DNA from 3 places in the Ectobacillus sp. JY-23 genome. Region 2 is predicted to be linked to each of the others. Evidence: riboswitches for the same ligand, from Rfam matches in the RefSeq annotation. Region 2 holds a riboswitch; each other region holds the start of a gene.
What was found. A riboswitch is a leader RNA that binds a small molecule or an ion and turns the genes downstream of it on or off. The one in region 2 is predicted to bind S-adenosylmethionine.
Positions count from the first base shown of each region.

Region 1 (10,590 bases), 810 kb from region 2:
TTCTTGTAACTTTTTCATGCGCTCTCCAAGAAGCTTGCGCACCTCATATAACATGTAACGAGCTGTAACAGGATGAACTGGTGATGGTCGCTTTAAAAACCAAGTATTAAGCTGATAAGATTGCCCCTCTGTACCGATTGGAGAGAATTGATCGGCTTCAATAATATCATATACGAGTGTAGTGACATGTTCATGGACACGGCTTGGGATGCTGTAGGCATATAAACGAACTGCATGATCAACCCGCCCCACTTCTCCCTTCATATGCTCTGTTACCTTGAGCTTGGCAGTCATGATTTTACATTCGCGTTGTAAACGATTCAACTCTTCATCTTTTTGCACCGTGCGCTGTACATAACTTTCTACAGCCTCTAAAAACTGCTTCGCCTTTGACGTACCTGGCTTATTTCCTTCCGCACCTTCCCGTGTTTCCATATATACTTGCTTATAAAAGGGATGCGCGCGCTCCGGTCTGGTTGCCAAATGTTCCAAATCCTCTAGAAAGCTTCTGCCCCGGTCTGGTTTTTCTCGCTGTACGCCCCGCCTGATATCCTGTTCATATCGCAGTTTCTTCTCATCGTACAGCTTATCAAGATGTAGCCACGATTCATCTAGCCCCTGTACAGCCCACTTTAAAGACGCATACTCAACGACTTGACTATAGGGATAAATAATTTTTGCAGCACCTGCACCGCAATAGCGCGCTTTTCCATTTGAGTCCGCTAGCTGCTGAATTTGGTTGTCTTCTTGCGCAAAATGGTTGGCTGACATGGGACTAAACAATTGCAGGTAAATCGTGTTCGTCATTTGTTCCATATAGTCTGATAAATTTTGCAGATGGTGACCATGTAAATTTTCGTAGTCGTACAAAAAGCAATAATTATAAGGAAGATGCTTTTGCATAATCGTATGATTAGTTCGACCATCTTCATCTACTTGATCCGGGCGATATTCAAGTTCAATTGTCGCTCCACCTCGTCTCGACAATTCACCGGAAGAGCCGAGTGTAATCGCATGTAGCTCTTTTAACGAAGCATATCCATTCGCTTGAACAGTTTCATACTCTTTGGCACTGATTGTTCGTGTTTTTACCAAGGCGTCCGGAAGTAAAAATGCTCCTCGTATAATAATGTTATTATGCTGTAATTTTTTTCGTAACATCTCGCGTAAATACAGGGCAGTCTGCAGATACATCCCCGATCCTGTACCACCTGCAAGCGACGTGATAATAATAACCCGAACACCATATTCAGTTGTGTCACTGGTAACCGGAAAAATCCCCTCAATCTCTTGCCAAAATGCGGTCAATTTATCATCTTTCATCGCAGCACGCAAGGCTAAACGCGAAATAACGCGCAATTGTCCTGCCCCTTCGGTAAGCGGCTTATCTAAAATAGTTGGGTCTTCCGGAAACCAATCTGTAATAGTCGGATCCTCCGCAATATACTCGCGCGGCGTTTTACTAGAGCTCGTTTGTGTGACAAACTTTTTGTTCCCAAACCGCCCTACCGTATTGATATCTGTATCAAACACATGCATTGCCACTTTCTTACGACGCTCTTTTGGGATTTTCCCGTATACACGATGCGTAATGGAACTTCCGATCCCACCTAAACCAATTAAAATCGTCGGAACTTGCGCATTCATACTCTTCATCCCCCCCTAATCACATTCATACCAATATGTTTCTTTTCCATAGCCGCGATCTACGATGATGGTTTCGTTCGGATATAAAGTTCTATGCTCAGTACCAATCTCATCTTGTTGCAAAAAAGACCCGTCTATCACCATCCCTTCCACTTGACATTCCCTCGCTATTAAAACTGCTTTCGTCCCTTTTCTAGCCACAAAAGTAACAGATTGGACTGTTCGACGTTCAGCTCGGTACGGTATCCCGAGCTTCCACCAAGGCCCTCGCAACACTTCAGGTTCCGCTTTATGAATCCACTCATCTGATAAAGACTGATCTAATTCATACGAAACAAGAGCACGTCGATGAAACCTCGGCTTGACAATCCATCCAACAATTACAAACATTAACATCATAAGTGCCAATATACTCGGAATAACATATTGCAACAAAATATGGTAACGTTGCCACATGGATGTGTTTTCTACAGTGAACGTTACAGACTGCGACACCTCTCCGAATTTCGGATGTTTCATTGTAACAGTTGCCTCTGCGATTCCTGTTTCAGTGAAATTAAAAGTATTTGAATATAGCGGGCGCAAATAGACATGTATTTTTTCATTATGAAGCAATTCATAGCGAATATTTTTGTTCAGGCGAACTTGGTATGAAACGTTTTTCAGCTCTTCCTTTGTCATCGCTTTTCCGTTTAAAAGCGGTTGTAAGACAAGAGGCTTTGCATGCACGAGCTCCGTTACAGATTGCTTCCAATTTACGGTTTCTACGCGCAACGATAATTGTGGTTTAGATACCGCTTTAATTTGAAATTCCTTAGTTTGTTGATAAAAGCCTTTAATGTTCATACTGATGGAACCACGAAATGATGTAGCGTTCAACCGATACTGAAATGCTTTTCTTTCCTCATTCCAGGTCATAGAACGTTGTTGTTCATCCATTGTAATATACGCAGCAAAATAAGAAGATTTTGTCGGCAATTCCTCTGGTTTTGCTTCTATAATGAGCGGATCTCCTGTATATACCTCTCCATTTGCTTCTCTAAGTGTATTTTCTTTTTCTTTATATACAGTAACTTTATAATCTAAATCCGGTTCTACTAATACTCTTGTATCAGGAGGCGGTGGCTGCTCTAATATAATGTCATACGTGCCTGGTTGGATAACTTTACGAGTATAGGATAAGTGAGTGATATATCCTTGAATTAGCGTCTGCGGTGTTTCTATTCCATATGAATCTACCTTTTCAAATGGACTTGTTTTTACACGTGCATTTTGTTTAGTCCCCTGTTGTACAAGTGTTATTCGTCGCACTGGAAACGGTGAAGTAATCTTCACATGATTATCTTTTATCTCTGTTTTCACAGCATCTTCTACATGAGAAAACGGATCACGGTTAGCGACTAATGCTGCTGCCGCATTCACACTATTTATAATTCCAGACTCTCCATCTGTTGGAAGCACAATCCCTTTAGTCGTATCCTGCCAAATTTCTTTAAATGTATTAACTTGTTGTTTCTCTATTTCACTAAGATGTGATTCCACTGTAATCAATACTGTGTGTATAGCGACTTGCTTTTGATCCATTTCACTTTTAAAGTTGCGCAGTGTACTTGCAATCCTCTTTTTATTCCCTTCATACTGCGGATTATTGGGATCTTCCAATTCATTAAAGGCTCCATCAGTCAGCACAATCAACCACAGTTCCTCAGCACCCTTCCCTGCTTGACGTTTTAATGCTTGAATTGCTGTTTCAACAGACTGAAACGGGGTGTTTTTATAATTACTCCAGTTACGTATGCTGTGTATTTCAGACTGCCTGTTAGTAAGCGAAACAGCGATTTCCTTATCTGGTGTGCTCATAGGAACATAAGAAAATATATCATTTTCATAAAGAAGACCCACAAAACTTTGCAATGCATAACTTGCGTACATCCAGCGGTTCATAGTACGCATACTTCCCGAGTCATCGTATACCAATACGACCGTTCTTTGCTTTTGTTCTCCTTTTACCACGTTAGGCGTCCACATCAGAATAAGAAGCAACAGCGCACATGTGGCCATCAAGTGTTTTCTCATATGCTGAAGCCACCTTTACACGAGGATAAGCATAGACAAATTCCTATGCTTCATCATATGAGAAAAAAAAGTTGATATGACTTGTATTTGTGTCAAGCTTATTTGTTTACATAATATAATTATTGTATATAAAGTAAAAAAGCCTTGCATAACAGTGCAAGGCTCACTTCATTTCTATAATAGGTAATCGAATCGTAACTTCGGTTCCAAAACCCGGCTCACTTTTGTATGATATTTTCCCCTTCATCATCTCAATAATTCGAATGGAAACAACAGTTCCCAAGCCTGTTCCTGTTTCTTTTGTACTGTAGAATAACGTACCAATGCGAGACAACTGTTCCCTATTCATTCCTTTACCTGTATCTTTAATTTGAATGTACGCATTATGATTAGCTACATATAAACCTATGCTCACTGTTCCGCCACTCTCATTGGCTTCAATCGCATTCTTGACAATATTAATAAGCGCTTGCTTAAGTTGATCACGGTCCGTTTTCATTCGGGCATTGGACTGAAACGCTCTTGTTAAACATACATCTCTACCCAGTAACAGAGGATCTAATATTTGCGCTACTTCTTCTAGCAAATCTGCAATAGAAAACGATTCTACTTTTTTAATCTCAGGCTTGGCAAAAGTCAGATAATCACTAATAATTGCTTCGGCACGATTCACTTCACTTAGTATAATAGGCAAATACGTAGGATTCACCTGCTTCTCTTGCTCCATCAGCTGTAAAAAACCCTTGACTGCTGTTAATGGATTTCGTACTTCATGCGCAATCGATGCAGCAAGTTCACCCAATGTATTTAATTTTTCCGTACGCTGCATTTCAGCCTTTATACGCATTCTTTCTAGATTCTCTTCAATTAACATGGCTGCGAAACCGATTGCAATAATTTGGATTAGATTAAACAATGCATAATCCCACAATACTTGGTGGTTGGCCAAACTGCTATTCAAAACATAAAAAGCGATGATTGTGAATGCTATACAAACTGCACCCATGCTGCCAATTACAATCATACGCACTCGCTTTCTCGCTTTTTTACGTTGAAACACCAATGAAAGGAAATACGAAGTTGTAGCAATCAAAAGTACGCCTCCATAAGCCACTTCAAGTGTCTCACCACCTAATGAACCTCTAACAAGTAATACAACCATACACACAATGCCACCGGCAATTGGACCACCATATAACATGGACAACGCAATCGGGACATATCGTAAATCCCAATACATTCCGTGGCTAAAGTAAGAAACATATACACATAAACCCGCTGCGACACCATGTAATACCCCATACACACATGGCGAATTGCCAAGACGCCATTTTTCAAAAAAAGCATGGTGAATCAAAATGGGTGCTAAGATAATTAAAATATGCAATAGCAACTTCTCAGCTAACATCGTTCGCCTCCCATATTTCAACATACTTTCGTATTCGACAACATCATTGAAATTTCCTTTCAAAAAAGGGGTATTCAGAACTTTATTCACTATTTTTGTCAACGGATGAAATGTGTTAGTGCAATCATTGTTAAGAGACCGCCAATAAAGGAGAACGTGGCAGAACGTTCGTTTCCATCCCCATGACTTTCTGGAATCAATTCTTTATACACCACAAACAACATCGCTCCTGCCGCAAACGCCAGTCCATACGGAACAATCGCGGAGAATTGTCCGGCAAATGAAATACCGATGATACCAAAGGCAAGCTCCAATATTCCTGTAGAAGCCGTACACAATAAAGCATATATTGGTTTTACGCCGTGCGATACTAAATAAAGGGCGACCAGAAACCCTTCTGGTACATTTTGCAGTCCAATCGCAAATGAAACCAATGGTCCTAAATCAGCTACATGACTACCGTAACTCACACCTACTGAAAGGCCTTCCGGTATATTATGAAAAGCCATCGCAATTAAAAGTAAGGGTTGGCCGCCTTGAAACGGATGTTCTTTCCTTTCAAGCTCTATGTGTGGCAGACAACTATCCAGAAAAGTCAGTGCAATCGTTCCAAGCAACACACCAATAGTCAGCACATATATATTTGATAGTTTCATAGCTGAGGGGATTAATCCATAGGTAGAAGCCGCTACCATAATCCCAGCTGTATATGCCAGTAATATATCACGACCTCGATGCGAAATATGCTGTAAAAACATAGCAGGAACTGCCCCCGCTATTGTACAAAGCGAAGATATAATACTGCCTGTATACATCGGATCCATATAAACCTCCTCAATCGTATCTGTTACAATATATGTACAAGCCGGGCTGACATGTCTATCAAACACAAAAAAGATCTTCATCATCTGACAAAGATCTCTTCACTATATCTATTACGAAAGAGTAGTTACACTGTTTGGATGGTACTTTTGCAGTTCACTCTGTAAAAACCTCGCAACTTCAAGCATTCCATATACACCTGCCACTGCTTCAGCATCAGAATTATAGTTTGTATTTGTATTAATGTCATACGTGTAAATAATTCCGTTTGCATCGCGTATAAACTCAATGCCGGCTACGCTGATTCCGTTAGCCGCAAGCACGTTTTCATAGCTTGCAATAACATCTTCCTGAAAATCGTTTATTATTTGAAACTTTGGCTTTGTTTCTACTTCCTCTCCTACAGGGCAGAATAAGTCTCCAATTTGACAAGCATCTGCAGGGCACAATTGGAATCCTTCTGTTGTATCGACACGCACGGCATAAACGAACTTGCCCCCTACAAATTCACAGCGTGTAATATAAGACTCAGGCGAATGGATATATTCTTGCACCAATGTGATGCCATCAACAGGTTCTTCAAACGCTTGACTTTCCACATATCTCTGCAGTGCTTCCACACTTTGAAACAACTGCACACCAAGACCTTTACCAGCGCGATTATGCTTTGTAATAAAAGGACATCCATCAAAGCGCTTTGCCGCTTCTAAAATTTGCGAACGACCTACCGCAACAGCCGTTTTTGGTGTTCGTACACCATGCTTTTCAAGCTCAAGATACTGCAGTACTTTACTAACCTCTAGAGAAAGCGCACGGCTGCCATTATATACTTTACGACCATGTGCCTCTAACCAATGCAAAACGGCTGCTGTATATTCCGGTGCATAACGATGTCCCCTTGTATGTGCAGATGCGCTCATGCGACTAAAAAAGATACCTTCAGGTGGCTCCGTTGATAAATCAATACAACCTTCATTGAGATGCCATTCTTCATAAGGTAGTTTCAACTCTTCCAATCGCTTTGTTAAATGCACTGTCCACTCACTGTTTTCGTGAATTACATAAATTTTCCCCATCATTTCCACTCTCTTTCTATGTTGTAATCTGATTTCTTTTTCGTTCAACTAACGGCATCACATGCTTAGCAAATCTCTCCATCTCTTCTAGTTGCGGTGAAAATTGTAGTAATAATAAGTCCACACCAGCTTGTTCAAAAGCTAGAATACGCTCTGCAATTTGTTCAGGTGTTCCAATTAAGTTAGGACGTAACCCACGATTAGAAACTGAGTAATCATATAGCTTTACTTGTTGTTCAAGCTGTGATTTGCTCACAAAATCGTCATATCCAGCGTATGCACTTCCAGTTTTTATATCTGTGATACGTTGTAGTTCTTCTGTTGCTTCCTCTTCTGTATCGCGGCAAATTACATATGCGGCCATACCAAAGGAATGAAATGCTTCCCTACCAATTTCTTGTCTGCGCGCCTTCATGTCAGCAATCTTTATGCTAACTTCTTCAGGTGTCCCTCCATGCATTACATACGCATCCGCAAAAGATGCAATACTTTGCTTGCCTTTTTCACTTTCCCCGCCCGCATACAAAATAGGATTCGGTCTTTGTACAGGTTTTGGAGCAAGCTTTGCATTTTCAATATGATAATATTTACCTTCATATGTAAAGGTTTCTTCTGTCCATAGCCCCTTTAATACATCTACAAATTCATTCGTACGCTCGTATCGTTCATCATGCTCTGAAAAAATACCGCCGTATTGCCTCGCTTCTTCTGCCCACCAAGCTGAAACCACATTCAGTGTAAAACGACCCTTGCTGATATGATCAATGTTGGCAGTCATTTTAGCTGCCACAGCTGGGTTATGAAACCCTGGTCGAATTGCAGTCATAATTTCAATCTTCTCTGTAACAGCTGCTAAAGCTGCAGCTGTCGTCCAAGCTTCTAATGAGTCGTGCTCTGGCCCTTTAATATCATTAAGATATAATTCAGCAATAAGAGTCGTATCATATCCCCAGCGCTCAGCTACTTGTGCTACTTCTTTTGCATACGCATAGGTTGGCGGCATATGTTCATAATCTACATTACGGAGCCACCCACCAAAAATCGGCATCCAAAATCCATATTTCATAGCAATCCTCCTTTTAGACGAAAAGCCTCTTTCTAAAGACAGAAAGAGGCTGAAATATACAAATACTTCATTCCCCTATCTTTCAAGCAGATGCTTGCTGGACTTGGCACGGTATTATAGTAAATCCGTTGCCGAGGCTTCAAAGGGCCAGTCCCTCCACCTCTCTAGATAAGAAAATAACGATATACAGTTGTATTCACAATTGTAAGGATTACTCGTATAAAAGTCAATGTAATTCCGAAAATTTATACAATTATTTCTTTTTTTGCAGACGGCGTTTTTTCCACCAAACGAACAGAATAATCAAAAATAATAGTCCTGTTCCAGCGGCTACGGCAAAGTTGCGTATACGAGGCACTTTTACTTCCATACGCAAATCGTTAACCTTACGTAAGCTCATTTTCCACTCCAGTTCTTTGCCGCCTTTAGCAATCTGCGTTGCATTAGACGATGACGCTCTAATGGGTAATATGACTCTCACATGAAGCAACAACTGTTTAGTAAGCTCATCTCCAATATAGTTCGCTGTCCAATCCGCGGCTTGGAACTTACGAGTAAACGTGTATAGAAAATCATCATACAAAGGTTGTAAATCAACCCTTGCACGTACGCGATACGTCGTAAAAAATAGAGAGTGTTTTTCTTCATACGAAACATGTAACATACGACTCTCTACACTGGCAGGAATACTTGTCGCTGCACTTCCTTGTAATTCACGCAATGAATGATAGTGACGCTTTGCTTCAAAGCCAAATTCTTTTTGACGATTAAACTCCTCTATCTGAAACCCTTGATTGCGAAGTACATCTTCCATAGACGAAAATGGATTTAAATCAGCTGTATAACGCTTTAACTCCTGTTTTAGCGCAAATTGAATTGTTGCATCAGCACTGCCATTTTTATGCACTCTCAAATTGGCTGTTCCTGTCGCACAACCTCCAAGAATGATAAAACATATCAATAAAAGTAGCCGGTATCGCATTTTAGACGCCCCTTTATCAACTTACAATACAGCTAAAAGACTGTTATTTGTATTGTTGCATTAGTATACCCGGTATTCTCTTGTTTTATGGGGGTGAAGATTATACTGTAGGTAACGTAATGGTAGCTTCTGTACCGACTCCTGGTTGGCTTTTATACATCAGTGTTCCGTTCATTGTGTTAATAATACGCAAAGAGACCAATGTCCCGAGTCCAGTTCCCTGGTCTTTCGTTGTGTAAAACAATGTTCCGATTCTTTTAAGCTGCTCGGTGGTCATCCCTTTCCCAGTGTCCACAATTCGAATTTCAACACCACTTTTTACAGCAGCAGTTGCAACAACTACACCTCCTGATGAGGTAGCTTCAATGGCATTTTTAATAATATTCAATAATGCTTGTTTCAACTGATCTGCATCGGTCTCAAGAAGTGGATTTGCCCCAATTTTAACTTGTAAAGAAATTCCTTTGTTCATAGCTAATGGTTCTAGCAATATACAAACCTCATTTAATACAATATCTAAACAAAAACGCCTTTTTTCTTGAAATTGTGGTTTGGCAAAATTAAGATAGTCGCTAATAATCTTTTCTGCTCGTTCTACTTCACTCAGCACAAGCGGCACATATTGATAATTTTCACCTTGCTTCATCATTTGTAAAAAGCCCTTCACTACAGTAAGAGGATTTCGTACTTCGTGAGCAATCGATGCCGCCAACTCTCCGAGTGTATTCATTTTTTCGACACGTTCCATCTCTTGGCGCATCACAATTCGTTCCACAATTCGTTCATGCATTAAAACAGAAGCAGTCATACCTAGCATCTGAATGAGCGCAATAGGTACTAAATCATCAGCCAGGCCACCTTTCCAGGATTTTGTGTTCCACATGTAAAACAACACGGTTAGGGTAGCAGAGAAAGCAGACCAAAAACCCATTAACACACCTATGATGATTCTGTGGTTTGATGGATGTTCATAAAATCGCTTTACGAACATAAAAGAAAACAACACAGATAACACAATAATACCTATACCATATAAAACAAGAGGACCACCGATTGCAATGCGCATACATATGACCATTAAGAAGGCGATTGTTCCTGCTTTCGGGCCTCCATACAAAAAAGCTACAATGATAGGGACATATCGTAAATCCCAATGAAACCCGTGGCTTACAAATGGAAATAACATACATAAACAGGCCGCTACTCCTTGAAGTATACCGCCGAGTATCTTTGATTTCTTCAATGAGTGGTGTTCTATAAATAACCCATAAAAAAACATCGGTGCCATAATAATTAAAATATGTAACAGTAATTTCTCAGCCAGCATCATCTATCCCCTATCTATCTATATCCCTCTAATACTATAAATTTTTACAGATAAATGCAATGCTTATACTTCTTTTTACTCATACATTCGAGATATTCACACAAGCAATGTTTGTCCTTTGTCATACTCTATCATGAGGTGAAAGGAGGTTTATAATGAACCGACAACAATGTTATCATCTATGCT
Region 1 covers NZ_CP095462.1:661,403-671,992, forward strand. Annotated here, with positions in the region: gene MUG87_RS03455 (tubulin-like doman-containing protein) at 1-1,647, opposite strand, end outside; gene MUG87_RS03460 (vWA domain-containing protein) at 1,663-3,723, opposite strand; gene MUG87_RS03465 (ATP-binding protein) at 3,887-5,131, opposite strand; gene MUG87_RS03470 (ZIP family metal transporter) at 5,230-5,955, opposite strand; gene MUG87_RS03475 (ATP-grasp domain-containing protein) at 6,067-7,029, opposite strand; gene MUG87_RS03480 (LLM class flavin-dependent oxidoreductase) at 7,046-8,095, opposite strand; SAM riboswitch class I at 8,168-8,270, opposite strand; gene MUG87_RS03485 (hypothetical protein) at 8,349-9,008, opposite strand; gene MUG87_RS03490 (ATP-binding protein) at 9,178-10,404, opposite strand; gene MUG87_RS03495 (hypothetical protein) at 10,560-10,590, shown strand, end outside.
Region 1: another riboswitch for S-adenosylmethionine. It lies ahead of MUG87_RS03480 (LLM class flavin-dependent oxidoreductase); the one in region 2 lies ahead of MUG87_RS07720 (methionine ABC transporter ATP-binding protein).

Region 2 (10,590 bases):
CCTTCTGACTCGCGTTATGTAATTACCGGTGAAGGAACGGTAGCCGTATTGGTGCGGAATTACGATACAGATATCCAAGTTCGCTTTGAGACGCTGTCACTTCCGCTTATTTATAGTGCGAACGGCAATATATCCAGAGGAGGTACCATGTATGTCTCCTACAAGAAAAGCATATATAAGGTTGTGTTTCAGCTCGGAAAAGGACGATTTTATTACAGTCCGATCTGACATGGGTACTACATTGCTTGAAATGCTCGCCGCGCTTAGTTTATTAATGGGGCTATGCATGATTGTATTTCCTCAACTTATACTGGTGCTGCGAGAGAGAGAGCAGGTGAAGCAACACTATTACGCCTATGCAGCGTTGCATAATGAAGTATTTGCGTATTATCAAAGTGTACCGATGATACAGGAAAAACAATATCGAATTTTTTGGGATAACAACCAAAAAGTGTGTGTAAAGTGGGGGGAGCGGCAAGTGCAAGAAAAGGAGATATGCACATATGTCAGTCAGGGGTGAACAAGGATTTACTTTGTTAGAAATGATAATGTGTCTTTCAATATTAAGTCTGTTTTTTGTCATTGCACCTCCGTTGTTTCATGTGCAATCCAAACAAACTGCTCCGTTTAATGAATTGGAATGGTTGTTGTATATAGAACAATTACAAATAGAATTTCGAGAAGCGCAAGGTGTACAAGCGTGTGATAGACGACTTGTACTTACAGATAAAACTGGCAACGTAGTTTCTCATACCATGCAAGGCATAAACGTAATTCGGAAAGTGGGAGACAAAGGGCACGAGGTGGCGCTACAGCGCATAAAACGTATCAGCTACATATGTTACCCTACATATTTAATTGTAACAGCCGAGGATCATGGAGGGCAGATACATACAGGTATGGTAACAACATTCCGAAAGGAGTGATGATGTGGAGGAACGCGGGTTTGTAATGCCAGCTACGATTGCTTTCTCTTTTATATTACTTGCCTTGCTTATTCATCAAGCTAATATTTTGCTAATGGAGAAGCGGTTTTATCAAGAGGGAGAGGCACTATTGACATTAGATATAATCATGTACCGAGCGCTTGCTGATTTACATACCGATATTGCTGATGGTCATGTAAAAGATATTTATGTATACGAAGAAGGTGAAGTAACCTTTGCAGCTATTGATTCTTCAAAATACAGAGTAGAGTGTCGGACCAAACAAAATCACGTATATAAAGCGGTTTTCAGCTATAATAAAGAAACAAAGCAGATTTTAAATTGGTCGGAGGAACGAATATGAGATTGTATTTGACAGGCTTTATGGGAGCTGGAAAAACCACAATTGGTAAGGCACTAAGTAAGGAATGGAATATGCCGGTTGTCGACACGGATGAATTGGTTGAGCTTTTGACCGGTAAAGCTATACGTGATATTTTCCATGAAGAAGGAGAAGAGAAATTTCGGCAATATGAAACTGCAGCACTGCAATCTATTAAAGAAGATCATGTGATTATCACGACTGGGGGAGGTGTGGTACAAAAACAAGAAAATCGTGAGTGGATGTTAACGCACGGAACAGTATTATATGTATACTGCGATGTTGAACACATCTTCAATCGGTTACATGGAGACACATCAAGACCATTATTAAAAGATCGTAGCGCATTTATTGAGCTTTTTCAAAGCAGGCAAGAGTACTATAAACAAGCGCACTACCACATTGATACGACTGGGAAACGTATTGAACACATTGTAGAGGAGCTTACATCCTTGATTAAAGAAAGGTGAAGCCGGACATACTGGGAATATCATTGTAAGTGGAGATGATAGTATGTCTATGAATGATTATATTAAGTTTATGACGCAACAGTTTGTATCTTATATGGATAGCCCTAAGGAAGAAAGAAAAGAAAAGCGGCAACAAAAGAAAACTCAAAAAGAGCCGTTTTTAAATCGTTGGTTCGGTGTTCTACCGTTAGGTGTAACTTTATTGTATCGCAAAGCATCTGATAAGCAGCCTAAAAAGCAAGCATAAAAAACACCGGATAACGGTGTTTTTTATATGAACTTTTACATATATTCATAACAAACAAGGAGGCCTTGATATGCAAAAGAAACCAAGTATTTGGTTATGGGCTTTTTTAAGCTTAAGTATTGGCATTGTAACGGGATGGATAACATTCATCATGATGATAGCACTACAAGCTATTCATAAATAAATGTATATTGGTATGGATTAACGAACTAATGGTAATGTAGGCTAAACGATGAATATTTTGAGGAGCATATAGTTGATAAGACCATAGACATTCAGTTAGAGGCTCTTAGGCGTTCACTCTTATGTCATAGAAATGCTAATTGTCCTTTCATGGTTTCATAGAAAAGGGAAATTCTGTGTAAAAATAAGTGAGAAACAGTAGTTTTTGTAGGGAAAGATAATAAAAGTCAGATAATTGTCACAAATTAACGAAAAAAACATATAAACATTATGTCAATATTGTTTTATAATATTACACATACACTAAATACAACATATAATATTGTGAAATTTATAACATGCATAAAAATGAAAACGTTATCAAAAAAGGAGGGAGATTATGAGTAAGTTCTTTTGTAATAACCATTCTTCCAATGTAGAGGATTCAAAGTTGATTGCGTATGCCGAAGCAATCTATGGAAAAAGTGGTCGTTCTGTACTTGAGAATTTATTGGCAAAAGCATCAATTCGCTTGCGTGATAAATATCCGCACGAATCTGATGAGCAAATTGCTGTAATGGCCAATCGAGGCTTGTATGATATGTTAAGTCGCTATGTAGAAGAGTAGTTAACAACTGACCTTCTCTTGTATAAAATGCCAACGATAGCATAAGCTACAAATAGTTTACATGAAGGAGGTGTCGCAATGAGCAACGGAGCAGGAGGTTCTAAAAAAAACGAAGAAAATGATGCGAACCACGTAAGTGCCAGAACAAAGGCGCAGCAAAAGCGCATGACTGAACATCAGCAAAAAGAACATAATAATGGTCGCAAATATAATGGTAAAATATGAGTCATTGACAAGTGTCAATGACTTTTTTCTTTTCTAGCTTCATAAAAGGTAGGCGATTTCTAAAGTGATTTAAAAAATATAGTGTTGACAGGTTGAAATTTAAGATGTATTATTCAGACTAATTGAAAAATAAATTACTTATCAAGAGAGACCGAGGGATCAGGCCCAATGACGTCCGGCAACCACCGTAACTGGAAAGGTGCCACTTCCTGCAGAATGTACTCATTCTGAAAGATAAGTCGCGACTATAGTTGACGATGTCTCTTTCGAATGAAAGAGACTTTTTTTATTGTGTTAAAGGGGGACAAGATGTGATTGAGATACGTAATCTTACAAAAGAGTATCAGACGAAAAAAGGAACTGTAATAGGAGTAGATCGTGTTTCTTTACAAATTCACAGCGGTGAAATTTTTGGCATTGTCGGTTATAGCGGCGCGGGAAAAAGCTCATTGCTGCGTTGTTTAAACCTGTTAGAACGCCCTAGTGCTGGACAGGTACTGATAGATGGAGTTGATTTAACAGCCCTACATAAAAACCAGTTGCGACAAGCACGGCTTAAAATAGGAATGATTTTTCAGCATTTTCATCTTATCAGCTCGAAAACGGTTTATGATAATATTTCGTTTTCTCTAAAGGCTGCAGGAAAAAGCAAACAAGAAATTGAGAAAAAAGTAACTGAATTGCTTCATTTGGTAGGCTTAGCAGATAAGAAGGACGTATATCCAGCACAGCTTAGCGGCGGTCAAAAGCAACGTGTGGGTATTGCAAGAGCGCTTGCTAATGATCCATCTGTTTTACTGTGTGATGAAGCTACATCAGCGCTTGATCCAAAAACAACCAAAAGTATTTTACGCCTACTAAAGGATATTAATCGTGAGTTAGGTATTACGATTGTTCTGATTACACATGAGATGGATGTTGTTAAAGAGATATGTGATCGAATGGCTGTGATGCAAGATGGAAAAATCATAGAAGAAGGGTCTGTATATGAATTATTTGCGAATCCGCGTGAAGAATTGACACAGCAATTCATTGACAGTGTATTACAGTTTGAGATACCAAAGCGAGTATTAGAACATTGCAAAGGCACCATCATTAAAATCCAATTTCAAGGCTCAATTGCAGAAGAATCGGTTGTATCAGATGTGTTTCAGAAGTTTCGTGTGCAAGGAAATATTTTGCACGGGAAAATTGAATATATACAAGAAACACCACTTGGTATTTTTGTGATGGAGTTAATTGGCGATGCTTCAGAAGTAAGGCAAGCAATTGCTTATATTACAGCTAAAACGAAGCGATTGGAGGTAATGTATGATGCCGCTTGATAGCTTAATAGAAATTTTACCAGATTTAAATAAAGCATTTTTCCAAACGTTGTATATGGTTAGCATTTCATTGGTTGTAGCCATCATTGTGGGATTGCCACTAGGCGTTTTGTTATTTGTGACAGATCGAGGCTTATTTTTAGAAAACATTCCTGTCAAAAATGTGGTAGGTTTTGTCGTTAATATGGTTCGATCAGTCCCCTTTATTATTTTGCTTGTAGCACTCTTGCCATTAACGAAGTTAATCACAGGAACGACAATTGGTCCGACAGCTGCTTCTGTTTCCTTGTCTGCTGCTGCCATTCCGTTTTTTGCTCGGATCGTAGAAACGGCATTGCGAGAGATTGATAAGGGTGTCATTGAGGCTGCTGTTGCTGCGGGGGCAACACCGTGGATGATTATTAAAGATGTGCTGCTACCGGAAGCGCGCCCTGGGATTTTACAGGGTGTGACACTAACAACTATCAGCTTGGTCGCATACTCCGCAATGGCAGGTATTGTTGGTGGTGGTGGTGTGGGTGATTTGGCTATTCGCTTTGGTTATTACCGCTATGATAATGCAATTATGATTACAACAATCATTATACTGATTTGCTTGGTACAAATTATTCAAATTGGTGGCGATCGTTTAGCGAAAATACTAGATAAGAGATAAAGGAGAGATACACAATGAAAAAATATATGATGATATTTTGGGTATTCCTAGTAGGGATTTTAGCTGCATGTGGAGGAGAAACAACAACGAAAGAAGCAGGAACATCCAAAACGATAAAAATTGGTGCAACAGCGGGACCGTATAGTGATATGGTAACAAAAGCAATTAAACCGCAGCTTGAGAAAAAGGGTTACAAAGTGGAGGTTGTGGAGTTTAGTGACTATATTCAACCCAATAAAGCGTTGGCAGAAGGTAGTATTGATGCAAACTTATTTCAACACAAAATATATATGGAAACATTTGCGAAACAAAATAATATGCAGTTATCAGAAGTAATTGTTGTACCGACTGCACCAATGGGCGTATACTCAAAAAAATTTAAGTCATGGAAAGAAGTAAAGGATGGCAGTACCATCGCCATTCCTAATGATCCTGTTAATGCAGCACGTACATTAACGATGCTACAGAGTGAGGGAATTATTAAACTGAATGCGTCTGTAGATCCGTTAAAGGCATCTGAAAAAGATGTAACAGAAAACAAAAAGAGCTTAAAATTCCAACCGATTGAAGCTGCACAATTGCCAAGAGCTGTAGAAAGTGTTGATTTAGCAGCTGTTCCAGGCAACTTTGCATTGGCAGCTAAAATGAATTTATTGGATGCTATTCAATTGGAAAAAATGCCTGATTTATATCGCAATCGAGTGGTGGTTAATACGAAAGATTTAGAAAAAGCAGTTGCTAAGGATTTAAAAGAGGCTGTTGAGTCTAAAGAATTTGACGCAATCATTGATAAAGAGTTCAAAGGCTTTGGGAAACCGGAGTGGATGGTAAATCGTAAGTAGTGGAGAGCAGCGCCTTTGAAGCGCTGCTTTTACTATAGATAGAGGTGATGAAGGTGGAATGGAAGTTACGGATGTACTAATCGTATGCCACAAAGGGGACTTGAAAGTTTGCAGCGACAATTTTTAGAGCACAATCCTCTGAAAACGTCTTTATCCCAATTGAGAAATTATATGATGCATCTGCCCTTCTAAATAAGTTCACCCATGTGATAGGGCTTATAAATGAAAAAGCAATGCCTGTGCTACAGGCATGCTAAGTAGCGCCATACTAAGACGCTACTGTATGTACCGAGGTGATAAATAAAATAACCCTGCATTAATCACTTGCATAACGATTTGCGGCTCGTACTGTTCTTTGAGCGCTTGTTTTTCTACTTCAAAGCTATCGGGTAGCTCTTCCTTATCCTCATAAAACTTGTGAAGTAGCTGTAAATCGTGGTTCCAACGCTTTCTAGCTTCAGTTGCCCACGTGTGATCTTCCTGGGAGATGATTGATTTTAAAGCCTCTTCCACCCGTTTTATGCCGCTTTGTGGCTTAATGATGGGACTGAGTGTAAAGCAAAAGTCAGGGATTTTCGGTGTAAGCGGAACCTGCTGCAATGTTTCATGAAAATTGTTCACCATCGTTCCTGTTAACAGATGAAGACCGAGTGAATACAGCGTATCTTTTTTTCTATCACATTGATACGAGACCTTTATATTTACACCAAGCCATGGATGTAGAGGCGTTTGTTGCCCTTGTGCGTGTACACGTTCATACATACGTATATAAGAGCCTAGATTTCGTGACACGCCAAAAATTTGATGTAAACGAGGCGAGCCATAGTGAATAGGTTCGCCCTTCAAATCTTCGGGAGCTTTATTTTGATCTGTGATAAATGTAAGGCGCATTGGATTTGGTACGCCTCCGGTTTTCTCTAAATAATGCCAATAAAACGGTCTGTTCATGAGCAGTTTGTCCATTTCAATTGTAAGCTGCACATCTAGATGATAATCTGTTTGCGCGAGAACTTCACAGTGGTTAGCAGTAAAAAAACGATGTAAGTAGTGATGAATTTCATGTTGCTGCATAGCGATCAACTCCTGTATCGTGACGTCGGGCAAAGTCAATAATAGATGTCAAATTATCCATTTTAATGCGAATTTCTCCATCGCTTTTGGCATGGGCAAAAATGTCTTGAATGTGATCTTCAATATTTTTCATATCAATACGTGTCAAGATTTCATCTAATTCACCAATCACACGCTCAAATAAATCAATTTTTTCATACAAAAGTTTTAAAATATGCTCTTCGACCGTATGCTTTGTCGCCATATTGTAAATATGAACATCATTTTGTTGACCAAGGCGATGAATACGGCCGATGCGCTGTTCAAGACGCATTGGGTTCCAGGGTAAATCATAATTAATCATATAGTTACAAAACTGGAGATTGATACCTTCTCCACCGGCTTCTGTAGCGATTAATACTTGTGCATGGTTTTGGAAGAGCTCTTTCATCCAATCTTTTTTTCCACGCTTAAATCCCCCGCGGAATGGGACGGAAGAAATGCCATTTTGCTTTAAGAACCATTGTAAGTACATTTGTGAAGCTCGGTATTCCGTAAAAATGACCACTTTATCGTCAATCTCTCTAATGATTTCTAAAATCCGCTTTGCTTTTGAATTAAAAGGAATGCTATTAACGTGGTTCATTAATAGGTGAATGTAAGGATCGACTTCATAAGCTGGGTCTTCTTTAGTACGTTTTTCTACTAGCTTTTGTAAGGAAAAATACACGGCTTCTCTGCTACTGCATGCTTCTCGCTTTAATGTTAACGCGGAAAAAGCTGAAGAATAGGCATTTCCTTTCCAATTTTCGATGGCTGTGTATAATGCGCGCTCTTCATTATTAAATTCCACAAATTCGGTGTATACATGGCGCTTTGGCCATTCAATGCCAGTGTCGTTGCGCCGATTGCGTACCATAACACCGTTTATTAGTTCTTTTAAATGCTGATCGGTTTCGAGTGTCCTATTTTTAGAAGCATAATATTCGTCAAAGTTCGACTGATTACCTAAATGACCGGGCTTTAGTAATGAAACAAGATTAAAAATTTCTTCGATTTTGTTTTGTACAGGTGTTGCGGTTAACAATAAGCAAAATCGTTTCTTTAAAAGCTGTGCAAATTCATAGTTTTTTGTTTTATTGTTTTTTAACTTATGCGCTTCATCAATAATGATTAAATCGTATTCCTGGCCCAGTACGATATCTCGGTGCGGCGCTCGTTTGGCGGTATCAATAGAGGACACAATAACATCTACTTGCTCCCACGAATAGCTTTTTTTCTGAGCTACCGCCGGGATGTGAAACTTTGTATTCAATTCATAAGCCCATTGAGATACTAAAGAAGCGGGTACAAGTATCAATACTTTTTTTACAAGGCCACGAATCATATATTCTTTTAAAATAAGTCCGGCTTCAATGGTTTTGCCAAGACCCACCTCATCAGCCAAGATTGCTTTTCCGTTCATTTCTTCAAGTACAGTACGTGCAACTTCAAATTGATGCGGTAAAATGGTGAGCTCAGGTAAAAAAGACGGAGCCTGTAAGCCTTCGAAAGAAGGAATAAGAAGTTGCTTTTCCGTTTCATAAGCCAAATTATATAACTCCCAATTTGTCCAAGGACCATCTTCCATTACGCGCTGCAGAAATTCGTCGTACCAAGATGAATCCGTTGTGATTGTCACGTTCATATATTCACGCCCTCTACCAATTCGAAATTATTTTTTTTGCTAGAATATTGATGAAATAGAAAGAAAAATGTTAGGATAATGATGAGTCATATATGGAATCTTTCGTATTTTATCCGTAAATAACAACTTTTATTTACGTTTTCATGAAAAAACTTAGGAAGATTCCGTATATCCAATAGGTTTTGTGCAAAAATGTTTAGTTGTTTGCCAGTTTGCGATAAGGGGGAACAAAGGATGACTTTACAACGTACACCGCTGTTTGACGTGTATGCTAAGTACGGCGCAAAAACAATCGACTTTGGCGGTTGGGATTTGCCCGTTCAATTTTCAAGCATTAAAGAGGAGCATGAAGCCGTTCGAACGGCCGCAGGACTTTTTGACGTATCTCACATGGGAGAAATTGAAGTAAAAGGAACTGACAGCTTGGTCTATTTACAACGTATGCTGACAAATGATATCGCACTCTTAAAAGATGGTGGTGCGCAATATACAGCAATGTGTTATGAAGACGGCGGTACAGTAGATGATCTATTGGTTTACAAAAAAGCAGATCATGATTACTTGTTGGTTGTGAATGCTGCGAATCTTGTAAAAGATTATGATTGGCTTGTTTCACATGTACAGGGAGATGTAACAGTAACAAATGTTTCCGAAGAAATTGCGCAATTGGCTCTGCAAGGACCAAAAGCAGAATCTATTTTACAAAAGCTTACAGAACAAGATTTGACAGAAATTAAATTTTTTAAATTTAAAGATAATGTGGAGATCAAAGGTATTCCTGCTCTTGTATCTCGTACGGGCTATACAGGAGAAGATGGCTTTGAAATCTATTGCAAAAGCGAAGATGCAGCTCAGCTATGGGATAGTATACTAGAAGTTGGACGAGAAGAAGGCTTACAGCCCTGCGGATTGGGTGCGCGTGATACACTGCGATTTGAAGCAACGCTACCTTTATATGGTCAAGAGTTGACAAAAGATATTACGCCAATTGAAGCGGGAATTGGCTTTGCAGTAAAGCCAAATAAAGAAGCTGATTTCATCGGCAAAGCTGTGTTAAAGGCCCAAAAAGAAAATGGTACGAAACGCAAGTTAGTAGGTATTGAGATGCTTGACCGCGGTATTCCGCGCAGTCACTATGAAGTGTTCAAAAGCGGCGTTAAAATCGGGGAAGTAACGAGCGGTACGCAATCACCAGGCAGCAAAAGAAATATTGGTCTTGCATTGCTTGAGCTAGAATATACAGAGTTAGGTACAGAAGTAGAGGTACAAATCCGCGGAAAGCTTGCTAAGGCAGTTGTTGTACCAACACCATTCTATAAGCGTTCTAAGTAACAGAGAGGGGAATTTTGATGTTGCATCGCTATCTTCCAATGACAGAAGAAAATAAACAGGAGATGTTACGCACGATTGGTGTTGAAACAGTCGAGGAATTGTTTGCAGACATTCCTGAGCGCGTAAGGTTTCAAGGAGAGCTTAATATCAAGGCTGCTAAATCTGAGCCGCAGTTAATGAAGGAACTCTCTAAAATGGCAGCTAAAAACGCCAATTTAAAGGAGTATGCATCCTTTTTAGGAGCAGGTGTATATGATCACTATGTTCCGGTTATTGTAGATCATGTTATTTCACGTTCAGAATTTTATACAGCATATACGCCATATCAGCCGGAAATTTCACAGGGCGAGCTACAAGCCATTTTTGAATTTCAAACTATGATTTGTGAATTAACGGGAATGGACGTAGCAAACTCATCCATGTACGATGGTGGAACGGCTTTAGCAGAAGCAGCGATGTTGGCTGCCGGACATACAAAGCAAAAGAAAATTCTTGTTTCTCAAGCAGTTCATCCGGAAACAAGAGATGTGTTACAAACTTATGCAATGGGCCAAAATCTACAAGTGGTTGAAATTCCATATAAAGATGGTGTAACGAATATTGATGCGCTGAAGCAGGAAATGGATGAGCAAGTGGCTTGTGTTGTTGTACAGTATCCA
Region 2 covers NZ_CP095462.1:1,474,935-1,485,524, reverse strand. Annotated here, with positions in the region: gene comGD (competence type IV pilus minor pilin ComGD) at 1-228, shown strand, start outside; gene MUG87_RS07755 (hypothetical protein) at 287-520, shown strand; gene MUG87_RS07750 (competence type IV pilus minor pilin ComGF) at 504-926, shown strand; gene comGG (competence type IV pilus minor pilin ComGG) at 931-1,290, shown strand; gene MUG87_RS07740 (shikimate kinase) at 1,287-1,778, shown strand; gene MUG87_RS07735 (YqzE family protein) at 1,822-2,025, shown strand; gene MUG87_RS07730 (hypothetical protein) at 2,588-2,815, shown strand; gene MUG87_RS07725 (hypothetical protein) at 2,894-3,040, shown strand; SAM riboswitch class I at 3,176-3,281, shown strand; gene MUG87_RS07720 (methionine ABC transporter ATP-binding protein) at 3,352-4,365, shown strand; gene MUG87_RS07715 (methionine ABC transporter permease) at 4,355-5,020, shown strand; gene MUG87_RS07710 (MetQ/NlpA family ABC transporter substrate-binding protein) at 5,035-5,862, shown strand; gene MUG87_RS07705 (YqhG family protein) at 6,139-6,933, opposite strand; gene MUG87_RS07700 (DEAD/DEAH box helicase) at 6,920-8,599, opposite strand; gene gcvT (glycine cleavage system aminomethyltransferase GcvT) at 8,834-9,931, shown strand; gene gcvPA (aminomethyl-transferring glycine dehydrogenase subunit GcvPA) at 9,949-10,590, shown strand, end outside.

Region 3 (10,590 bases), 870 kb from region 2:
GCTTCATTAAATCCGGAGCCTTCGCACCGCTTACAGCTAAGTTCGTTAAAGTTGTCTTTTGATCAAACTCCTCCTGTAGACCTTCCTTCACACGCCCGATATAGCCCGTTCCGTTTTTATCTCCTACTCCTCTTGTAAGAGAGTCGCCCAAACTCACAATTTGAAGGGTATCATTTTTCTTTGTCTTGATTTTGACTTCCGCCTGCTTCGGCACATTAGAGGCGCGCGGCTGCAGTACATCCTGGACCCCTGTCACAAATCCGTAGGCAAACAAGATAAAGGATGCCACTGTAATGGCAAGAAGTACTTTAATAACACCAGGTCTCATGCATACACCATCTTTCTCTTTACGTAATTGCACACATTATATCAAAACGCTTTCGCAAAAGAAAAAGTTAGGGTCTTATGAACCCTAACTTTTTTATAGTTATGAATTTTTTAACAATAAACCTTACAAAATAATGCGTTTATGAGCTTTGAATTGTCTCATCATAATGTATAACAACTTTACTACCTTCATTCACAATTTGTAGCACCTCTACAACACAATCCGAAAAGTAGGGTCTGAGTTCTGCTTGTATGGAGGCAGCCGCTCCTTTTCTCACATAACAAAGAACTGCAGGCCCAGCTCCGCTTAATGCGTATCCGTATATATCAGGATGCTCAGGCATGGCGCGCAGTGCTCTGAGCTCCGGGACGAACAACTCACGATACGGCTGATGAAATAAATCTCGTTTCATCGCTTCTCCTGCCAGAGACCAATCTTCTTTTAACAGAGCAGCCACTAACAGGTTGCTGACGCCGCTGCCTTGGACAGCTTCCGCATAGGAGAGCGTGGCAGGAAGTACGCTGCGGGCATCTGATGTTTTAAGCTCATAGGAAGGAATAATAGCGACAAGCTCCAGTTGATCAATTTGCTGATGAACAAGCATAGCCTTTTGTCCATCGTATGTTCCAACAACAAGACCACCGTAAAGCGATGCACCGACGTTATCCATGTGTCCTTCCATAATCGAACTGATATCCAGTTTTTCTTGCATGGTCATATTCAGTCTACAAAGTGTATTTGCCAATTCAATACCCGCAATAATAGCAGAAGCACTGCTTCCAAGGCCGCGCGTCAGCGGAATATCACTCGTCACTTCTAAGCGACAATATGGCAAGGTTACGCTATATTCGGCAGCGACGGCAAGCGCCGTTTGAAACAATAAATTACTTTCATCCTTCGGGATTCCCTCCAGCATCGCTGACTTTGCCTCGCAAAGCCAGGAGTCAGAGGAATATACATCTACTTGTAGATATTTATTAATCGCGAGGCCGATTGAGTCAAAGCCCGGCCCCAGATTAGCGGTGCTGCCTGGTACTTGTATCGTAAACATGGGAAGCGTCATTGAAGCACCGCCCCCTGAATATGTGCAAACACAACCTTTTCATCATTCGGAAGTACAATTGGTTTTATGTTTTTCACATCAATTGCGGTATTCGCATCCTTCAAGCCATTCCCTGTCAAGACGGCAACGACACGGGAGCCCTTTGGAATTTCGCCGCGCTCAATCTGCTTGCGAACCCCTGCGATGGACGCACAGGAGCCTGGCTCGGCAAAAACGCCCTCTGCTTGCGCAAGCAACTCATACGCAGCAAGGATTTCCTCATCTGTTACTTCATCAATTTTACCTTGTGAATCAATGGCAGCTTTGACAGCCTTATCCCAGCTTGCTGGGTTACCAATGCGAATGGCAGTCGCAATTGTTTCTGGTTCTTCAATTTTATAGCCGCGTACAATTGGCGCCGCGCCGGATGCCTGAAAGCCGCGCATTTGCGGCAGCCCCGTCCCTTTTTCCTCATGGTACTCCGTAAAGCCCTTCCAGTATGCGCTAATGTTACCGGCATTGCCCACAGGGATTGCTAATACATCTGGGGACTGCCCTAACGCATCGCAAATTTCAAAGGCAGCCGTTTTCTGCCCTTCCAAACGATACGGGTTAACTGAGTTTACAAGTGCTACAGGTGCCTCTTCACTCAGCTTGCGTACCATCTGCAGGGCATGATCAAAGTTGCCATCAATGCTGATAATTTCCGCTCCGTACATAACAGCTTGGGCTAGCTTCCCATACGCAATCTTTCCATTGGGAATCATAACAATACATTTCATACCAGCGCGTGCCGCATAAGCAGCGGCAGAAGCAGAGGTATTACCTGTAGAGGCGCAAATCACTGTCTTGCTTCCTGCTTCTTTAGCCTTTGCAACGGCCATGACCATGCCGCGATCTTTAAAGGATCCGGTTGGATTCGCCCCCTCTACTTTGACATATAGCTCTATATCCCATTCTTTTGAAAGCTTTTCCAGATGAATAAGTGGTGTGTTGCCTTCGTGAAGTGTAAGAAGCGGTGTTTCGGCTGTAATCGGTAAATATTGTTTATATTGCGTTAATAATCCCTTCCATGTCATTTGCTGTCACCTTCAATTCGATAGCTTGCCTTCACACACTTTACCGCATCTAGCTCCTCTAGCTTATGTAAAAGAGTTTGATAGTTTTCCAGCGTCGCACGATGTGTTACAATGACAATTTCAGCCGCGCCTTTTTCTTCAAGTGGCATTTGAATAATCTTCTCAAAGCTAGCATCATAGGAAGAAAACAAAGAGGTAATTTTAGCAAACACACCCACTTCATCCTTCACATGCAAACGAAGGAAGTACTTAGCCAGAACCTCTCGATCTTCTTTTAAAACTTTTTCATATTGCGGGGACACCGCACTATTTCCTGTTACACCTAATCTCATATTCTTCATAACTGCGACAAGATCGGATACGACAGCCGTCGCAGTTGGCAGGCTTCCCGCACCCGGGCCATAAAACATCGTTTCCCCCACAGCTTCTCCATATACATATACAGCATTAAACTCATTTTGAACGGAAGAAAGCGGGTGCTTATTCGGCAATAAAGTTGGCTCTACACTGACCTCAAGTTTATTGCCATCCCGCTTTGCAAGCCCGATTAGCTTCATCGTATAACCGAGATCACGGCTATATGCCAAATCCTCTTCCGTGATAGATGTAATTCCCTTAACCTTGACATCCGCCAGCTCCACATTTGTTGAAAACCCGAGTGTTGCTAAGATTGTCATCTTTCGTGCCGCATCTAGACCTTCCACATCTGAGCTTGGATCAGCCTCCGCAAAGCCGAGGTCCTGCGCTTCTTTTAATACATCTTCATATGCTTTTCCTTCGTTAGACATTTTCGTTAAAATAAAGTTTGTTGTACCGTTTACAATCCCCATCATCTTTGTGATGCGATCGGATGAAAAACCGTCCACAATGCTTCTTAAAATCGGAATACCTCCCGCAACACTCGCCTCATAAAAAAGGTCGCATTTATGCTCTTTGGCAACCGCAAGCAGCTCTGTTCCATACAGAGCCATCAAATCCTTGTTTGCAGTCACAACATGCTTCCCATTTCGCAGCGCCTGCAGTATACATTGTCTTGCTTGTTCTACACCGCCCATTACTTCAATGATGACATCAATTTCCTCACTATTTATAACCTCATCTGCATCCGTTGTTAACAGGGCAGGATTGATGGCGACATCTCTTTCTTTTTCCGGATTTTGCACAAGCACCTTCGCAACTTTAACAGGACAGCCAATTTGATGAGCCAAGCGATCTTGATGAGATGCAATAATTTTGACTACCCCGCTGCCAACAGTTCCAAGACCTAGTAGTCCTACTTTAATTTCAACCATCTTTCCCCACCCCTTCGTTTATTTATCTGCAATTATATAGGCTGTATATTTTAAAAACAATGTTTTTTGAACATTCAGAATATAAAAAATCACTTTGCGTATAGTAATCGTTTTCAAATACACTTCATTTAAATCTCAAGAAAAGTATATATAAAAAGGCAGTCATTGCTGCCTTTTTGCAACCTTATATTCAACCTATCACAAGATATAAGGCGTTGTTTGATAGACGTAATAATTGAGCCAATTTGAAAAAAGTAAATTTCCATGACTCCGCCAAGCCACAAACGGCTCTTGATTTGGATCGTTGTGCGGATAATAATTTTTAGGTACGTTAATAGGTATACCTTTCGCGATATCGCGCTCATATTCTTTCTTTAACGTATCTCTCGAATATTCACTGTGCCCCAAAATGAAGATATTCTTACCGGCGTTATCTGCCACAAGATGGACGCCAGCTTCTTCTGAACACGCCAACACATGCAGATCAGCAACACTCTCAATATCTACTGCACGTACTTCTGTGTGACGAGAGTGAGGGGCAAAGAAACGTTCATCAAACCCTCTAAGCAGCGGCAGGTTGCGCTCTTTTATTTCATGCTCAAACACACCAAACATTTTTTGAGGTAAGTCATATTTCGGCACCCCATAGTGATAATAAAGACCTGCTTGTGCCCCCCAGCAAATATGAAGCGTAGAAGTGACATTTGTCACTGAAAATTCCATAATTCGTTTTAACTCTTCCCAGTAATCTACCTCCTCAAAAGGAAGTGTCTCGACAGGCGCACCAGTGATGACCAAGCCATCAAAGCGTTCATTTTCGATATCGCGAAATGTTTTATAAAAGCTAGTTAAATGCTCCTTCGATACATTTTTGGAATGGTGAGATTCCATATGAAGCAAGTGTACATCAACCTGAAGGGGCGTATTTCCAAGCAGACGCAATAGCTGCGCCTCCGTTTCTTGTTTGGTGGGCATTAAATTGAGAATGGCGATTTTTAACTCCCGAATATCTTGCGTCGTTGCCCGCTCCTTTGTCATCACGAAAATATTTTCGCTCTCGAGAACCTGACGAGCTGGCAAATCCTTATCCACGATAATGGGCATATTGCTTACCTCCTGATAACGCTTGATTGAGGTCTGCGATCAAGTCCTCCACATCCTCAATTCCCACAGATAAGCGGACTAAATCCGGTGTCACACCTGCGAGGCGCTGCTGCTGCTCTGTTAACTGGCGATGCGTTGTGCTGGCAGGATGAATGACCGATGTACGCGCATCTGCAACATGTGTAACAAGTGCCGCTAGTTTTACTTGTTCAATAAACTCCCTCGCTGCGTTTGCACCACCCTTTACCCCGAATGTTAGTACACCACTAGCGCCCTTTTTCAAATATTTTTCCGCCAAGCTATACTGCGTACTGCTTTCGAGACCTGGATAATGAATCCAGCTGATGCGTTCATCCTTCTCAAGCCACTTTGCAATCTCTAGCGCATTTTGACTATGGCGGTCCATACGCAAATGGAGCGTTTCGAGGCCAATGTTGCTGATGTATGCATTAAACGGACTCATACAGTTTCCGTAATCGCGAAGCAGTTGTACGCGCGCTTTTACAATATAAGCTGCGGCACCAAAGTCTTTTACGTACTGTACACCATGATACGTGGCATCCGGTTCAACCAGTTCCTGATATTTTCCGTTATCCCAGTTAAAATTACCGCCATCAATCACAATTCCTCCAAGAGAGCTGGCATGACCGTCAATGTACTTTGTTGTGGAATGCACGACAATATTAGCACCGTGGGCAAAAGGTTGACATAAGTAAGGCGTTGCCAGTGTGTTATCAATCACTAGTGGTACATCAAGCTCCTTTGCTGCCTTTGTAAACTCTTCAAAGTTAAGTACATTCATCGCCGGGTTTCCAAGCGTTTCTCCGTATACAAGCTTTGTATTTTGCTTGCCTAGCTTCACAATTTCTTCCGCAGGTAGGTTTGGATCAAAAAAAGTAACTTCAATGCCGAGCTTACGTAGGCTCACGCCAAATAAATTAAAGGTGCCTCCGTAAACTGTGGATGAGCAAAGAAGATGATCTCCTGCGTTACAAATATTTAAAATCGCCAGCATAATGGCAGCCTGACCGGACGCGGTAGCTACTGCCCCGACGCCGCCCTCCAGTTGACTTAACTTTTGCTCAAACGCATTGATAGTTGGGTTACCAATACGCGTATAGATATAGCCTTCCGCCTGTAAATTAAACAGAGCTGCTAAGTCGTCTGGTGTATCATATTTATAAGTTGTACTTTGATATAATGGCAGTACACGTGGCTCTCCATTCTTTGGTGTATATCCGCCCTGCACACAAATTGTCCCTTGCTTCCATTGCTCTCCCATTTCAAACACCCTCTCTGATATAAAATAGCTCTGTTCAAGTTTGTTGTTGATTTCCGCAGGGGTTCGCTTTCAGCGGACAGTTAAAGAGTCTCCTCAGCGCTATGAGCCTGCGATGTCTCCCCTTGACTCTCTTAGTCTCACCCCTTCACTCTCATCAACAAGTTTCAATTAGAAACATCAGACTTTAACACAGCCTATAAATAAAAAACTGCTTCTCTCGCCCAAAGGCAAAAGAAGCAGTCCTATTACACGTTCGACCATACTTCTCTTATCTTTCAGCATTATTCTGCAGGATGTAGCACAATTCCGTTACCGGCTGTTGCTAAGGTTTCACTGGGCCTGATCCCTCCACCTATTCTTGATAAGACGTATGAAATTAGCTTGATTTTATATACAAATCACAGAAAAGTCAAATTATTTTTTTGATTTTTAAAATTATTTACCTTAATTATCAAAGACTTTTTCAACGTGTTCTAAACACATATTGTAAATCACATAAAGTTATTTTATTAAGGTCACTTTTTTAACATAATAATTTTTTACAATCACTCATTCCCTATCTTGAATATAATACGATGACAACAAACAGAATGGACGCATGGCTTATGAGCAATCAATTTAAAGAAATATTCGGAGCCGCGATAGCTGCCATAGGTACTATCACCGCGGCTATCGGTAGTACACCGCTTCCTTTTTTAGGCGATGGTCTAAAGAGTAATCTTGACCTATACGGCAATGTTCTACAAGCAACAGGTAACGCACTAGAAGCTGACGGACAAGATGGCATATCTTTAGAAAAGATAGGCAATGAAATACAAGCCACTGGAAATTCAACTGTTGTTGCCGGTATCCTATTAGATCGGGACGGAGATGCTGGCCAAAGGGCAATTATAACTGGAAATTGGCTACAAGCTCTAGGGGGATTGACTGCACTTGGGGATGAATTTGAAGACCCTACGGCAGCAGGGCAAAACTTTAACATTATAGGAAACTTACTGCAAGCAATCGGAAATTCTCTGCAAGCAATTGGGGGTATCCGGCAGCTTCGAGAAGAACAACAGGAGCAAAATCAAGAGGGAGAAGCAGAAACTTCTTCTGATAAAGAAGATCCATCTGACAAGGAGAAGAGGGTGGATACGAAAGAAGAGTCAAAAAAAGAGATTGGACCTAATGGCTTACTTATAATGGATCGCAATGAAACAATTATATTCGTAGGTAGCTGGGTGCAAGCCGTCGGGTCTGTCCTATCTCTAGTTGGTCAAATTCAAGAAGAAACACAGGAGGTAAGTGAGAAATCAGACGTGGATAAAAAGAATAAAAAAGAAATAAAAGATACACAAAAGGAAGATGATAAAGAAGAGTCGTCTGAAGAATAAGAGGGTGTCTCCATAGGAGATACTCTCTATTTTCATGATAACAATAGTTTGAAAATTTGTTGCATCAATAGATATCCTTCACGTACAGAAGTAAAAGACTGTAAGCTTTGCAGCATCGTTAGCTTGACCTTCTCCGGTGAAAACGGGGGATATGCCTGCAAAATTAAAGCCGCCATTCCAGAGCAAATTCCCGTAGCCATGGATGTTCCCGATAATGTAATATACGTACCACCCACGATAGCCCCTGGATTTTGCAAACCAAGTGTAGAATTGGGTGAATAAGCAGCCGTAATATTACTGCCTGGCACAAATAAATCTGGTTTTAATAAACCATCTATTGTAGGGGATTTACTTGTGTAAGGTGCTTTTACATCATCAGAAATGCTAGCTGTATTCAAATCATCAATAGCACCTACGGTTACAACTTTTGGATGAATGCCAGGGGTATCAACTGAAAGTGCTGCTCCGTTGTTTCCTGCAGCAGCTACAACAAAAATACCTGCATCTATAGCCAATGCAGCAGCGCGCGCAAGAGGATCGTCGGAGTATGTTAATGTGGGTGGTCCTCCTAGCGATAGGTTCATTATTTTGATATTGAATTGTGCTTTATTTTGAATAACATAATCAATTCCAGCAATAACGGTAGAAGCTGAGCCGCCTCCACTACTATCTAATACCTTTACTCCAATTAATGAAGCATCTGGAGCAACCCCCGTGTATAATCCTCCCGAAATAGACCCATTTCCAGCGGCACAGCCCGCGACATGTGTACCATGACCATTATCATCATATGGTGCTGTTGCACCGTTAATAAAATCCTTAAAGTGGACAATGCGATTGATAGGCGTAACAAAATCAGGGTGTGGATAAATACCCGTATCAACAATTGCAATTCCTACATTCAAGCCTGTCAATCCAAACGTGTTTCTAGTAAAATTCGCCCCCACTGCTGCTGTGGCTATATTTAAATTCGTACTTACTTTATAATCGCAGTAAATTTTTTCTATATCCTTTAATCTTGCTAATTGTCTTAAGCTTTTAATAGATAATTGCGCAGCCATTAACTTCAGATTAATAATATTTAACCCTTCTTTTTCTTCAGGCCTTAACATAATTAAATCTTGTAATTTTTTCACAGAAGAATCCTTGCTAATCTGTATAATAACAGGAATAATTGCAGGCGATGTAGCGTCTTTTTTTTCATTTTCACTTATTTCTCTTAGGAGTGCCTTATCAAACTTGTCCTCAAATTCAAAGCTCTCTTTCATTAATATCCTCCCTTATTCAATCAAACATGTCTTTAGTACAAGGTATGTAAAACAAAGAAAACTGACATGGATACTAGAGGATTTTTTTGTACATAAGGTTCTGTTAAATTTCTTTGTTGATTCCCGTTACGTAGGTTCGCTTTCCGCGGGCGGTCAGGGAGTCTCCTCAGCACTATGCACCTGCGGGGTCTCACTCGCTTTTCCCGGAGGAGTCTCACATCCTTTACTCCAATCAACAAGTGCGAATGATCAACATTGGACTTTAACACAGCCGTATATAAAGAAAGACCCCTGTATACACAAGGGCCTAATAGTTTTTAGCCATCATAACCAAGGAAACTTGCACCAATGATAATCAAAAGGATAAATAATACAACCACTAAAGCAAAGCCGCCATAACCATAGCCGCAGCCACCATAACCACCGTAACCGTACATAGCTTTGTGCCTCCTTATATATTACTAAGATGTGTGTACAAAGATATAATATGGTTATACGATGCTTTTGCGCACGTCCGAAATAAAATGGGCGTTGTAGCATGTGTCCTATGTCGTTCCTCTTTGTTTTACAGTATGTGTATCATTGACTATAATAAAGAAAAAACATCAATGGGGGTACAAACAGATGACATTACATAAAGCACTCACAATTGCTGGTTCCGATACAAGCGGTGGTGCCGGAATTCAAGCCGATCTGAAAACATTCCAAGAGCTTGGTGTATATGGAATGACAGCTTTAACGACAATTGTAACAATGGATCCGCATGAAGGTTGGGCACATAATGTATTTCCAATTGCAGCCTCTACATTAAAACCACAACTAGAGACTGTAATAGAGGGCGTCGGTGTTGATGCATTAAAAACAGGGATGCTGGGATCTGTTGAAATCATTGAAATGGTTGCAGACGAGCTAGAAAAACACAATCTTCGCAACGTTGTCGTTGACCCGGTAATGGTTTGTAAAGGTGCGGATGAGGCGCTTCATCCTGAAACAAACGATGCCTTGCGCGATATTCTTGTTCCTAAAGCTTTAATTGTTACACCTAATTTATTTGAAGCATATCAATTGAGCGGCGTAAAAATTAATAGCTTAGATGATATGAAGGAAGCGGCGCAAAAGATTCATGCGTTAGGTGCAAAATATGTCCTGATTAAGGGCGGCAGTAAGCTAGGAACAGAAAAGGCCATCGATTTATTATTCGACGGAGAAACATTCGATCTTTTAGAATCCGATAAAATAGAGACATCAAATACACATGGTGCTGGTTGCACATACTCAGCAGCAATTGCCGCTGAAATTGCGAAAGGTGCTCCTGTAAAAGAAGCTATTTCTACAGCAAAAGCATTTATTACAGATGCCATCCGCCATTCTTTCACATTAAATGAATATGTTGGACCAACACATCACGGGGCATACCGCAAGTTTGGCGCCGGAAAAGAAAAGTAAGCAGCCATTTGGCTGCTTATTCCTGCCTATGGCTCATCTATCTGCCAGCCATTCCTCCACTTGCTTTGCAAAAAGATGCGTATCCAAAATCCCCCCCATATGTCCGTATATACTATGAAATCCAAAAAAGCTAGCTTTCTTTCCAAGCACCTGTAACTGCTTTACAGTTTCCTCACTCATATATGCAGGCTGCAGAGTATCTTCATAGCAAGAGATTAATAAAACCTTCGCTTGAATACGCTCCAGCGCTTCCTGCATATTTGAAAAACCGGCTGATATATCTTGCAGCATAGTAGCACGTGATGTATAAAGCCAGTGGTTTGCATCACAATAGGTGATGTTTTCCTTTACTTTTTCATAGATTTCTATCTCG
Region 3 covers NZ_CP095462.1:2,344,438-2,355,027, forward strand. Annotated here, with positions in the region: gene MUG87_RS12090 (SGNH/GDSL hydrolase family protein) at 1-328, opposite strand, end outside; gene thrB (homoserine kinase) at 468-1,391, opposite strand; gene thrC (threonine synthase) at 1,388-2,449, opposite strand; gene MUG87_RS12105 (homoserine dehydrogenase) at 2,446-3,741, opposite strand; gene metA (homoserine O-acetyltransferase MetA) at 3,940-4,845, opposite strand; gene MUG87_RS12115 (bifunctional O-acetylhomoserine aminocarboxypropyltransferase/cysteine synthase) at 4,826-6,127, opposite strand; SAM riboswitch class I at 6,393-6,495, opposite strand; gene MUG87_RS12120 (DUF6944 family repetitive protein) at 6,733-7,503, shown strand; gene MUG87_RS12125 (S8 family peptidase) at 7,536-8,771, opposite strand; gene MUG87_RS12130 (YjcZ family sporulation protein) at 9,089-9,208, opposite strand; gene pdxK (pyridoxine/pyridoxal/pyridoxamine kinase) at 9,396-10,217, shown strand; gene MUG87_RS12140 (alpha/beta fold hydrolase) at 10,251-10,590, opposite strand, start outside.
Region 3: another riboswitch for S-adenosylmethionine. It lies ahead of MUG87_RS12115 (bifunctional O-acetylhomoserine aminocarboxypropyltransferase/cysteine synthase); the one in region 2 lies ahead of MUG87_RS07720 (methionine ABC transporter ATP-binding protein).